2 regions of the Kitasatospora sp. NPDC101447 genome follow, and region 1 is predicted to be linked to the other one. Evidence: riboswitches for the same ligand, from Rfam matches in the RefSeq annotation. Region 1 holds a riboswitch; the other holds the start of a gene.
The links. A riboswitch is a leader RNA that binds a small molecule or an ion and turns the genes downstream of it on or off. The one in region 1 is predicted to bind glycine.

Region 1 (6,045 bases):
GTCCTCGGCCTGGAAGCCGCGGGTGGCCAGGGCCGGGGTGCCGATGCGCAGGCCGGAGGTGACCATCGGCGGGCGGGGGTCGTTCGGGATCGCGTTGCGGTTGACCGTGATGCCGACCTCGTGCAGGCGGTCCTCGGCCTGCTGGCCGTCGAGCTGGCTGTTGCGCAGGTCGACCAGGACCAGGTGGACGTCGGTGCCGCCGGACAGGACGGACGCGCCGGCTTCGGCGACGTCGGCCTGCAGCAGGCGCTCGGCCAGGATGCGCGCGCCGTCCAGGGTGCGCTGCTGGCGCTCCTTGAACTCCTCCGAGGCCGCGACCTTGAAGGCGACCGCCTTGCCGGCGATCACGTGCTCCAGCGGGCCGCCCTGCTGGCCGGGGAAGACCGCGGAGTTGATCTTCTTGGCGTACTCGGCCTTGGACAGGATGACGCCGCCGCGCGGGCCGCCCAGGGTCTTGTGGGTGGTGGTGGTGACCACGTCGGCGTAGGGCACCGGGTTCGGGTGCAGGCCCGCGGCCACCAGGCCGGCGAAGTGCGCCATGTCCACCATGAGCAGCGCGCCGACCTCGTCGGCGACCCGGCGGAACTCGGCGAAGTCCAGCTGGCGCGGGTAGGCGGACCAGCCGGCGATGATCAGCTTGGGCTGGTGCTCCTTGGCGAGGCGCTCGACCTCGGCCATGTCGACCTGGCCGGTCTTCTCGTCCACGTGGTACGCGACCACGTTGTAGAGCTTGCCGGAGAAGTTGATCTTCATGCCGTGGGTCAGGTGACCGCCGTGCGCCAGGTTCAGGCCCAGGATGGTGTCGCCCGGCTGGATCAGCGCGAACATCGCGGCGGCGTTGGCCTGCGCACCGGAGTGCGGCTGCACGTTGGCGTGCTCGGCGCCGAACAGGGCCTTGATGCGGTCGATCGCGATCTGCTCGACCACGTCGACGTGCTCGCAGCCGCCGTAGTAGCGACGGCCGGGGTAGCCCTCGGCGTACTTGTTGGTGAGCACCGAGCCCTGGGCCTCCATGACCGCCACCGGGGCGAAGTTCTCGGAGGCGATCATTTCCAGCGTGGTCTGCTGGCGGTGCAGCTCGGCGTCGACCGCGGCGGCGATCTCCGGGTCGAGGGCGTGCAGGGACTGGTTGAGAACCGTCATGGTGTGGTCTTCCCGGGAGGAGCGACAGGGGGGAGACGGCGCGGGGTGGGCCGCGGCACGGCGGCCCGCCCCGGCACCAGTGGATCAGCCCTGGGGGTTGGTGAGGGCCTCGTACTCGTCGGCGCTGAGCAGCTCGTCGGTGGACTCGACGCGCACCTTGAACAGCCAGGCGCTGCCGAACGGGTCGGCGTTCACGGTGGCCGGGTCGGCGACGACGTCCTCGTTGATCTCGGTGACCTCACCGGTCACCGGGGAGAACAGGTCGCTGACCGACTTGGTGGACTCCAGCTCGCCACAGGTCTCGCCGGCGGTGATGGTGTCGCCGACGGCCGGCAGCTGCACGTAGACGATGTCACCGAGGGCGTCGGCGGCGTGCTTGGTGATGCCGACCGTGGAAACACCGTCCTCAGCGGCCGTCAGCCACTCGTGCTCCTTGGTGTACTGCAGGTGCTGGGGGTTGCTCATGACGTCATTCTCCAGGATGGGAAGCGGGTACGACGAAGCGGGCCGCCGCGCGGACGGCTTCGACCTGCGTCTATGGGAAAACGGGGGGCCCGGACGGGCGTCAGCGGGCGCGCTTGTAGAAGGGCAGCGCCACGACCCGGACCGGCTCGTGCTTGCCGCGGACGTCCACCGCGACGGTGCTGCCGGGAGCGGCGTGGGCCGCGTCGACGTAGGCCATCGCGATCGGCTGGCCCAGCGTCGGGGACGGCGCGCCGGAGGTGATCCGGCCGATCGGGGCACCGTCGGCGGAGACCACGCTGTACTCGGCGCGCGGGACGCGCTTGCCCTCGGAGACCAGGCCGACCAGCACCCGCGGCGGGTTGGCCTCGGCCGCGGCGGCGGCCTGCTCCAGCGCCTTGCGGCCGACGAAGGCGCCCTCGTTGGTGGTCTTGTCGAAGCGGACGACCCGGCCCAGGCCCGCGTCGAACGGGGTGAGGTCGGTGGACAGCTCGTGCCCGTACAGCGGCATGCCCGCCTCCAGGCGCAGCGTGTCGCGGCAGGACAGGCCGCACGGGACCAGGCCGCGGCCCTCGCCGGCGGCGGTCAGCGCCTGCCAGATCTCCTCGGCGTCGGCCGGGCGGCAGAAGATCTCGAAGCCGTCCTCGCCGGTGTAGCCGGTGCGGGCCAGCAGCACCTCGCGGCCGGCGACCTGGGCCGGGAGGATCGCGTAGTACTTCAGGCCGGGCAGGTCGGCGTCGGTGGTCCCGGCCAGGATGGCGGTCGACTCCGGGCCCTGGACGGCGATCAGCGCGTAGGTGTCGCGGTCGTCGGTGACGACGGCGTCGAAGCCCTTGGCGCGGGCGATCAGCTCGTCGAGGACCAGCTGGGCGTTGGAGGCGTTGGCGACGACCAGGAAGGCGTCCTCGCGCAGGCGGTAGACGATCAGGTCGTCCAGGATGCCGCCGTCCTCGGCGCAGATCATGGTGTAGCGGGCGCGCAGCACGCCCAGCGCGGAGACGAAGCCGACCAGCGCGTGGTCCAGCATCTCCCCGGCCTGCGGGCCGGTGACGGTGATCTCGCCCATGTGGGAGAGGTCGAACAGACCGGCCTTGGTGCGGACGGCGAGGTGCTCCTCGCGCTCGCTGCCGTAGCGCAGCGGCATGTCCCAGCCGGCGAAGTCGGTCATGGTCGCGCCGAGGGCGCGGTGCAGCGCGTCGAGCGCGGTCAGGCGGAGGGACGACATGGCCAGGAACTCCTCGGTCGGGGCACTCAGGGGTGCACGCGCCGGACCGGACCCGCTCGGGGGCCGACCCTGCGCGCGGGCATGCGGCGGCGTGGGTCTCCCCATCTGTCGTCGAACCTGAGAGCTTCACCGCCCCGCCGGCCCGCAGCTGTTTCCAGCTTGGGGGACAGCATGGCGGCTTGCACCGTGGGTGGGCGCGCGACAGGGCCGTGCGCCGCTTTCCAGATGTGCCTAACCCGTGCGGTAGGGGGGCCTGAGAGATTCCGGGGAGGACTTGCTCCTTCGGCGCCGGCTCTGCCGCCACGCTGGCGGCACTCCGGGCTCTCCCGCGCGGGTTCGAGCGGCCGGTATGGAGTTGTGGAGCCCGCGGCGCATGCCGTCGGACGCGCACATCATGGCACGTCCCGGACCGGGAAGGGAGAGGGGACCCGGTCACACGGGAGGAGGGGGCCGGGATCGGGCGGGAGGAGGGGACCGGGTCGGGCGGGAACGGCGGACCCGACCACCCCGCGCCGTCCCGAACACGGGCCCTAGACTGCTCCGCGTCGGCGCAGCAGAGGGCGGCCGACCGGCAGAGGGCGGAATCGGCGGCGCATGGGGTACCCGGTGGAGCAGCAGCAGGGGTGGGGCGGTCCCGAGGGGGCACCGTCGGGTGGCACGTGGCCGGCCAACGAGCTGGAGCAGGTGCTGACCGCGGCCATGGGCGACCCGGGCGCGACGCCGCGGGTGATCGAGGTGCTGGCCCGCAGCCAGGTGTGGGTGCCGCTGCCGGCCGGGGCCGACCCGCAGGGGCAGGCGCTGGACCTGCCGATCATCGAGCTGGGCGGCGACCCGTACGTGCCGGTGTTCTCCTCGCAGGAGGTGTTCCTGCAGCAGGCGCCGGGGATGGCCTTCGCGATCGCGCCGGTCTGGGAGTTCGCCCGCGGGCTGCCACTGGGCGTGGGCATCGCGGTGAACCCGGAGGCGGCGGTGGGCATCCCCGTGCCGCCGCAGGGCGTGGCCGAGCTGCGCCGCGGTCCGCGCGAGGACCGCTGGGAGGGCGCGGAGGATCCGGCGGCGCCGACCGGCGGCCGGGTGGCGTTGCGCGAGCCGGTGCCGGGCGAGGACCCGGAGCACTTCCTGGCCGCCTGCCGGGCCGAACTTTCGGCCCTTCCCGGGGTGTTGACCGCGCGCCGGGCGCTGGCCAGCATCGAGGGCGAGCCGACCGTGATGTTCGTGGGCGTCCAGTTGGATCCGGCGGCCCCGGCCGAGCCGGCCGCGGTGAACGACGCGCTCGGCCGAGCGCTGGGAACCGCGCCGCTGCCGGGTGGCGTCCACCTCGTACTGCTCGACCTCGCCGACGACCCGGTGGTCGAGTGGCTGCTCACCCGGGTAATGCCTTTCTACACGCGGGTGTGAGCGGGGTTCGTTCGTAGGCACGTCGCCGTGGCGGTGGCCGGTGCCGCGCCATAGGGTGCGTGCAGACGGCCGACGGGCCGGCGGGTTCGAGGAAAGAGGCGCGGCGAGGTGGGCGCATGAGTGCGGGTACGGGAGCGGGCGGGGCGCCGGGGCCCTGGGGCCAGGCCCCGGCCGGGCACCCGGGAGCGGACCCCGGCGTGTTGGAGCACGCCCTGCGCGAGGTCGCGCCGGAGCGCTACGACGCGTACGAGCGACTGCTGCACGCGCTGGCGGACGGCCGGGTCTGGATGCTGCTCTGGCACGGCACGCCGGGCAGTCCGGACGCGCAGTACGGGAACATGGAGATCAGCGGCCACGGCTACGCGCCGGCCGTCACCTCGCCCGAGCAGCTCGCCGCGTCCGGCTGGGCGCGGGCCCACGAGGTCATCTCCGGCCGGGAGATCGCCGCGTCGCTGTACCGCACCCGCTGGGGCCTGTGGCTCAACCCGCACGCCCCCGGCGGCGGTGTCGGCGTGCCCTGGGCCGACCTGCGGCGGATCGCCGCGGGCCTGGACCGGCTGCCGGCCGGTCCGCTGAAGCTGAGCGAGCCGCAGGTCAACGCGCAGCCGTTCTTCGCGCTGCTGGAGCGGCAGGCCGGTGAGGTGCGCGCGGTGCGGGCGCTGCGCCGGGCCTGGGTGCAGCCGGCGGTGGGGGAGCCGTACCTGGCGATCGGCCTGGACCTGTACGAGAGTTCTCCGCCCGCGGTGGAGGCGGTGCGCGCCCTGATGCAGCGGGCGATCGCGGTGGCCCCGGAGGGGCTCGCGGTGTCCACGGTGGCGATGTCGGACGAGTACGACCCGGTGGCGCTGTGGATGCGCGCCAACTCGCGGCCGTTCTTCGACCGGGAGTCCGGGCGCCCGGCGACCGGTCCGTACCCGCCGGTGCCGCCGCCCGCGTACCCGGGGCCGTCGATGCCGGGGCAGCCGACGCCGGGGTGGGCGTACGGCACGCAGGCGCCTGCGCCGGGCTGGCAGCAGCAGCCCCAGCAGCCGTGGCCGGGCTACCCCGGGCGCTGATTGCCAAACCCGAAATCCTTGCCACGAAGCCGACTTGATTGTCCATCAAGTCGGCTTCGATGCTTTCCGGACGGATTTCCGGATATGAGGTCCGGTCATCTTGACATGCCTGTTACAGCCATGTGAAGAGGTATATGCCGGAGATCGGGGAGATGCATGCCTGCAGATCACAGTTGGGCATCTGTCGGTTGTCAGGGCTGGCGCAAGCCAGTTCGCATGGCAGAGAGTTCTGCGCAACGCACCGCGCGTCCTGGAACCCCACAAAGGTGAGCGCGCACGCCGACCGCTCGTCCACGCGAAGCCCATGCCGCGTGGCGACAGTGCCCGTGCACGAAGCACTGTCGCGAACACCCGCTCCTCCTACAGCTTTCGCACGTCCGCAGCCGCACCGCCGAAGCCGGCGACCGGCACCCGTGGGCCGGCCACCGTCGGCGAGGGGACCAACTGACCATGACCGCATCCGTGACCACCGCCGGGAACGAGCCGGAGGCAGCCGCCGCCCCGAGCCCGGCCAAGAAGATCGAGGGCCGCTCCCTCGGCCAGATCGCCTGGACGCGCTTCAAGCGCGACAAGGCCGCCGTCATCGGCGGCGTCGTGGTGATCCTGCTGATCCTGCTCGCCGTGCTGGCCAAGCCGATCGAGTCGATGTTCGGGCTCGACCCGGACGCCCTCCACCAGGACCTGCTGGACGCCGACCTCGGCGGTCTGCCGCTCGGCGACTGGGGCGGCATGAGCGGGGACCACCCGCTCGGCATCGACCCG
Region 2 (6,045 bases), on a different contig from region 1:
CAGGATCGGGACGACCGCGGTCTGCACCACGCTGAACGACAGCATCGCCAGGATGAGGGCCGGCAGGACCCGGGTGCTGCTCTGCTTCTCGGCCGCGGTGGTGGGCTGGGGTGCCTCACTCACGGTTGCTTCCTCCCGTACATAGTGAATGAACTGAAGTAACCATGCAGGGAGATACTTCAGAGTGTCAAATATCGAGTGGTTAAGCTTTGGCAAAGGCGGAGTGTCGGGCGTCCGTCGGGCGCCTGTGGCGGGCCGGGGGTGGCCGTCGCAGCGGGTGCCCGGGCATGGGAAAAGGGCCCCGGCCGGGTGGTCGGGGCCCTCGGTGGGGTGCTGGTCAGACGAGGGGGCGCATGGCGGCGGGGCGGGAGGTCTCCGGGGCGGGAGCGGCCGGTGACGGGCGTGGGCCCTCGGCGATCTCGGCGGGGGTGTCGTCGTGGACCTCGACGTGTTCGCGGCGGACTTCGTCCCGGATCACCTCCTCGGCGGTGTAGCGCTCGACGACGAGGCGGACGCGCTCGACGGGGGCGAGGTACTTGTGCACCACCGGACGCTCCTCGCGGAGGGTGACCTCCTCGACGGCCTCGGCGATCTCCTTCTCGGTGAGGGAGGCGCGCTCGGCCTCGCCGACCGGAATCCGCTCGACCCGGACGCGCTCGCGGACCACCGGGACCCGGCGCTCGATCTGCTCGGTCGTCACGTACTTGCGCAGCTTCGCGGTGCCCACGGTGTGCCACTCGGTGGTGACCTCCAGTCGCTCCTCGCGGCAGGTGATCTCGACCGGGTCGGTGGGGGCGGGAGCGGCGGCGCCCACGGTGCTCTCGGCCGGCTGCGACTGCGGGTGCGGGTGCGGTTGCGGCTGCGGTTGCGGCTTGGGCTCGACGGGAGGCGTGACGGCGGGAGCGGGAGCGGGAGCGTGGGCGGGTGCGGGGGCACTGAGGGTGCGCACGTGGGCCTCCGGGGCGGTGCTGGTGTCGGTCGGGGCGGGCTCGGGCGAGCGGAGGGCGAGCGGCTTGGTGGTGGTGGCCGTGGCCGTGGCCGCAGCCGCCGCAGCCGTCGCGGGCGCGGCGGCCGGGGCGGTGCCGAAGTCGAGGTCGGACTGCGCGGCGTGGCCGCCGCTCTCACCGGCCGGGTCGTCGCTCCCCGGGGTGTCGAGGCCGTAGTAGCGGTAGAGCTGGAGTTCCTGGGCGGGGGACAGGTGCTGGCCCACACCGAAGTCCGGGGACTCCTTGACCAGCGACTTGTCGTACGGGACCCGGAGCTCTTCGCCGGAGAAGTCGCTCGTGGTGAGCGGGACGAAGGCGTCCCGGCCGAAGATGCCGGTCCGGACGGCGGCCCACTCGGGCCGTCCGGTGGCATCGTCCAGATAGACCTCGTCGACCGTGCCGATCTTGTCTCCGTTGCGGTCGACCGCCTTGTGGCCGATGAGGTCCCGGGGGTCGATGTCGGTCTGCACTCATTCCTCCAGGGCGCTGGGCCTGCGGAACCCCCGCAGGAAGGCGGCCGGAGCACCCGTTCCGTCCGCCACTTCACACCAAATGCCATGAATCGGACGGGCGCGACCGGGGTGCGCCGGACGGGCTGCGTGCTGCGCCGTCCGGGGGACGCGCGTAGACCCGGCGTGACCTGAAGCACCCGTGATCGGAAGGCCTCCCGCTGGTACCCTGGGCGGCGACCGCAGAGCCCGCTCGGGAGAGTCTCCGCCGCGAAAACCGCTGGTCGGAGCGCCGAAGGAGCAACTCCTCCCCGGAATCTCTCAGGCATCCGTACCGTGTGGGGTAGGTCACTCTGGAAAGCAGGGCAGGAGTGTCGGCACGGAAGCCGGCGACCACCACCCTCACCGACGGTGCAAGCCGACGGAGCGCTCACAGCGCGCTCCGTGCGGGCGAAGCTCTCAGGTCCCGATGACAGAGGGGGAGGCCTGTCGGGTTCGCCCGCCACGGCTGAGTTCGCTGTCCGCAGCGGGAAGGTCGGCCGGCGTGCGTACCCCCGCCGGTCCGTGACCAGGAGGCCTCGACCACATGAACGCCCAGCCGAACGCGGGACGCCCCACCGGCGCCTCGACCCTCACCGAGCTTGAGCTGGCCAGCCCCTTCGAGAACCGCCACATCGGCCCCGACGCCGCCGCGCAGGAGAAGATGCTGGCGTCCGTCGGCTACGGCTCGCTGGACGAGCTCGCCGCCACCGCCGTGCCCGAGGCGATCCGCTCCATCACCGGCCTGGACCTGCCCGCCGGCCGGTCCGAGGCGCAGGTCCTCGCCGAGCTGCGCGAGCTGGCCGGCCGCAACCAGGTGCTCCAGCCGATGATCGGCCTGGGCTACTACGGCACCTTCACCCCGCCGGTGATCCTGCGCAACGTCATGGAGAACCCGGCCTGGTACACCGCCTACACCCCGTACCAGCCGGAGATCTCCCAGGGCCGCCTGGAGGCGCTGCTCAACTTCCAGACCCTGGTCTCCGACCTGACGGGCCTGCCGACCTCCGGCTCCTCGCTGCTGGACGAGGGCACCGCGGCCGCCGAGGCGATGGCGCTGGCCCGCCGCGTCACCAAGGTCAAGGGCGGCGTCTTCCTGGTCGACGCCGAGACCCTGCCGCAGACCATCGCGGTGATCAACACCCGCGCGGTGCCGACCGGTGTCGAGGTCGTCGTCGCCGACCTGTCCGAGGGCATCCCGGCCGAGATCGCCGAGCGCGGCGTCTTCGGCGTGCTGCTGCAGTACCCGGGCGCCACCGGTGTGGTCCGCGACCTCACCCCGGTGATCGAGCAGGCGCACGGCCTGGGCGCGATCGTCGCCGTCGCCGCCGACCTGCTGGCGCTGACCCTGCTCAAGTCCCCCGGCTCGCTGGGCGCCGACATCGCCTGCGGCACCTCGCAGCGCTTCGGCGTGCCGATGGGCTTCGGCGGCCCGCACGCCGGCTACCTCTCGGTGCGCGCCGAGTACGCCCGCTCGCTGCCCGGCCGCCTGGTCGGCGTCTCCGTCGACTCCGACGGCAACCGCGCCTACCGCCTGGCGCTGCAGACCCGCGAGCAGCACATCCGCCGCGAGAAGGCCACCAGCAACATCTGCACCGCCCAGGTGCTGCTCGCCGTCATGGCCTCGATGTACGCCGTCTACCACGGCCCGGACGGCCTGGCCGACATCGCCCGCCGCACCCACCGGTACGCCGCCGCCCTCGCCGAGGGCCTGCGGGCCGGCGGCGTCGAGCTGCTGCACGGCGAGTTCTTCGACACCGTCACCGCCGTCGTCCCGGGCCGCGCCGCCGAGATCGCCGCCGCCGCCCGCGCCAACGGCATCAACGTCCACCAGGACGGCGCGGACCGGATCTCGATCTCCACCGACGAGACCACCACCCGCGAGCACCTGGCCGGCGTCTGGGCCGCGTTCGGCGTCGAGGCGGTCGAGGTCGCCGAGACCGCCGACGCGCTGCCGGGCGCCCTGCTGCGCGAGGACGAGTACCTGACCCACCCGGTCTTCCACAGCCACCGCTCGGAGACCGCCATGCTGCGCTACCTGCGCCGCCTGTCGGACCGGGACTACGCGCTGGACCGCGGCATGATCCCGCTGGGCTCCTGCACCATGAAGCTCAACGCGACCACCGAGATGGAGGCCGTGACCTGGCCGGAGTTCGGCCAGCTCCACCCCTTCGCGCCGATCGACCAGGCCCAGGGCTACCTGACCCTGATCCGCCAGCTGGAGCAGCAGCTGGTCGAGGTGACCGGCTACGACGCGGTCTCGATCCAGCCGAACGCGGGCTCCCAGGGCGAGCTGGCCGGCCTGCTGGCCGTCCGCGCCTACCACCACGCCAACGGCGACACCCAGCGTGACGTCTGCCTGATCCCGTCCTCGGCGCACGGCACCAACGCGGCTTCCGCCGTGATGGCCGGCATGCGCGTGGTCGTGGTGAAGACCCTGGTCGACGGCGACGTGGACGTCGAGGACCTGAAGGCCAAGATCGAGCAGCACCGCGACAGCCTGTCGGTGCTGATGGTCACCTACCCGTCGACCCACGGCGTGTACGAGACCGAGATCACCCAGATCTGCGCGATGGTGCACGAGGCCGGCGGCCAGGTCTACGTGGACGGCGCCAACCTGAACGCCCTGGTCGGTCTGGCCAAGCCGGGCAAGTTCGGCGCGGACGTCTCGCACCTGAACCTGCACAAGACCTTCTGCATCCCGCACGGCGGCGGCGGTCCGGGCGTCGGCCCGGTCGCGGTGCGCGCCCACCTGGCGCCGTACCTGCCGAACCACCCGCTGCAGGCGGAGGCCGGTCCGGCCACCGGTGTCGGTCCGATCTCGGCCGCGCCGTGGGGCTCGGCGGCGATCCTGCCGATCTCCTGGGCGTACGTCCGGCTGATGGGCGGCGAGGGCCTCAAGCACGCCACCCAGGTCGCGGTGCTGAACGCCAACTACATCGCCAAGCGCCTGGCGCCGCACTTCCCGGTGCTCTACACCGGCCCGGGCGGGCTGGTCGCCCACGAGTGCATCATCGACCTGCGCCCGCTGACCAAGGAGACGGGCGTGACGGTGGACGACATCGCCAAGCGCCTGATCGACTACGGCTTCCACGCGCCGACGATGTCCTTCCCGGTGGCCGGCACGCTGATGATCGAGCCGACCGAGTCCGAGGACCTGCACGAGATCGACCGCTTCTGCGACGCGATGATCGAGATCCGGGCCGAGATCGACAAGGTCGGCTCGGGCGAGTGGGCGGCCGACGACAACCCGCTGCGCAACGCCCCGCACACCGCCGCCGAGCTGGCCGGCGACTGGGCACACGGCTACTCGCGGCAGGACGCGGTCTTCCCGGCGGGCGTGAACCCGGCGGACAAGTACTGGCCGCCGGTGAGCCGGATCGACGGCGCGTACGGCGACCGCAACCTGGTCTGCTCCTGCCCGCCGCTGGACGAGTACGGCGTCTGACGGATCCGGCCGCCACGGCGGCCGGACGCACGGCAGGGCCCCGGCGGAACTCTCCGCCGGGGCCCTGCCCGTACGGCGATCGATCCGGCGGCCGCGCCCGCCGTACGGTCGGACCGCGCGGTCAGGCCGCGTGGGCGACGGGGCGGCGCGGGGCGATCACCCGGCCGTCCGGCAGCAGCTCTCCGGTGTCCTCGAACAGGACGACGCCGTTGCAGAGCAGGCTCCAGCCCTGCTCCGGGTGGCAGGCCACCGACACGGCCGCTTCGCGGTCCTCGGACTCGGCCGATGGGCACTCAGGACGGTGCTGGCACATACGCGTACCCTCGCTTCGCTCTGCGATCCTCCCCGTGGTGCGGTCGCCGGAGGTCGTACCGTCCGGAGGCCGCCGCGGTAGTCGGATCCTGTCCGCACGCCGACCAGGTGTTGACCGGCGCTCAAGTGGGTAGGACAGGTGGTCCTTCCACGCTGGTTCCCAGTGTCGGCATCTGCGGACGTGCTCGCAGGCATTTCGTGACATGCGCCACAACTCCCGGGCAGAGATCACCCGTTCAGGTGGGGCCGGCGGGAAATCGCGCACCGGTGGATCAGGTGGGGGATGGCCCGATCGGGCCATGGCGGATGCCCCGTTCGGGTGGCACCCGGCTGTCGCCCGGTGGGCAGCCCGTTCGGGTGACGTGTTCCGACCCCGGCTGCGGGCGCGGACGTGGGCGCGGGGCGGAGGGTCGTCGGGGCCGTCGGCGGCGCGGGAGGGCGGGCCGGTGCGCGGGCACGGGGAGTGCCGGCCGGCGCGCGGGCACGGCGGAGGGCCGCCGGGCGGGTGGTCCGGCGGCCCGTACGGATGCGGGTGCTTCAGGGGGAGCCGAGCAGCAGCGGCCTGACGAGCGGGGCCCGGGCGAGCAGCGGCAGGAGTTCGGCGGCGGGGTAGGCGCGGTGGGCGGTGACGCCGAGCGGGGCCGGGGCCAGCGGGATCAGCAGGTCGGCGGCCGGGCCGGTGTCGGGGCTGTGCAGCCAGAGCGCCGTCGCGTACTGGCCGGGGAAGGTCAGCAGTCGGGGCTGCTGGCGGATCCGGGAGCTCTGGGCGAGCTGCCAGGCCTCGCGCAGCGCCCGGACCGTGGAGTCGAGG

Region 2: another riboswitch for glycine. It lies ahead of gcvP (aminomethyl-transferring glycine dehydrogenase); the one in region 1 lies ahead of gcvT (glycine cleavage system aminomethyltransferase GcvT).

The regions. Positions count from the first base shown of each region.
Region 1 is NZ_JBIWNL010000004.1:382,528-388,572, forward strand. Features, by position in the region: gene glyA (serine hydroxymethyltransferase) at 1-1,143, opposite strand, end outside; gene gcvH (glycine cleavage system protein GcvH) at 1,228-1,608, opposite strand; gene gcvT (glycine cleavage system aminomethyltransferase GcvT) at 1,709-2,830, opposite strand; glycine riboswitch at 3,062-3,169, opposite strand; gene ACIRST_RS08720 (enhanced serine sensitivity protein SseB C-terminal domain-containing protein) at 3,425-4,228, shown strand; gene ACIRST_RS08725 (enhanced serine sensitivity protein SseB C-terminal domain-containing protein) at 4,345-5,283, shown strand; gene ACIRST_RS08730 (ABC transporter permease) at 5,734-6,045, shown strand, end outside.
Region 2 is NZ_JBIWNL010000024.1:118,311-124,355, reverse strand. Features, by position in the region: gene ACIRST_RS28665 (MFS transporter) at 1-123, opposite strand, end outside; gene ACIRST_RS28660 (PRC and DUF2382 domain-containing protein) at 338-1,456, opposite strand; glycine riboswitch at 1,680-1,782, shown strand; gene gcvP (aminomethyl-transferring glycine dehydrogenase) at 2,022-4,922, shown strand; gene ACIRST_RS28650 (DUF5999 family protein) at 5,044-5,235, opposite strand; gene ACIRST_RS28645 (hypothetical protein) at 5,772-6,045, opposite strand, start outside.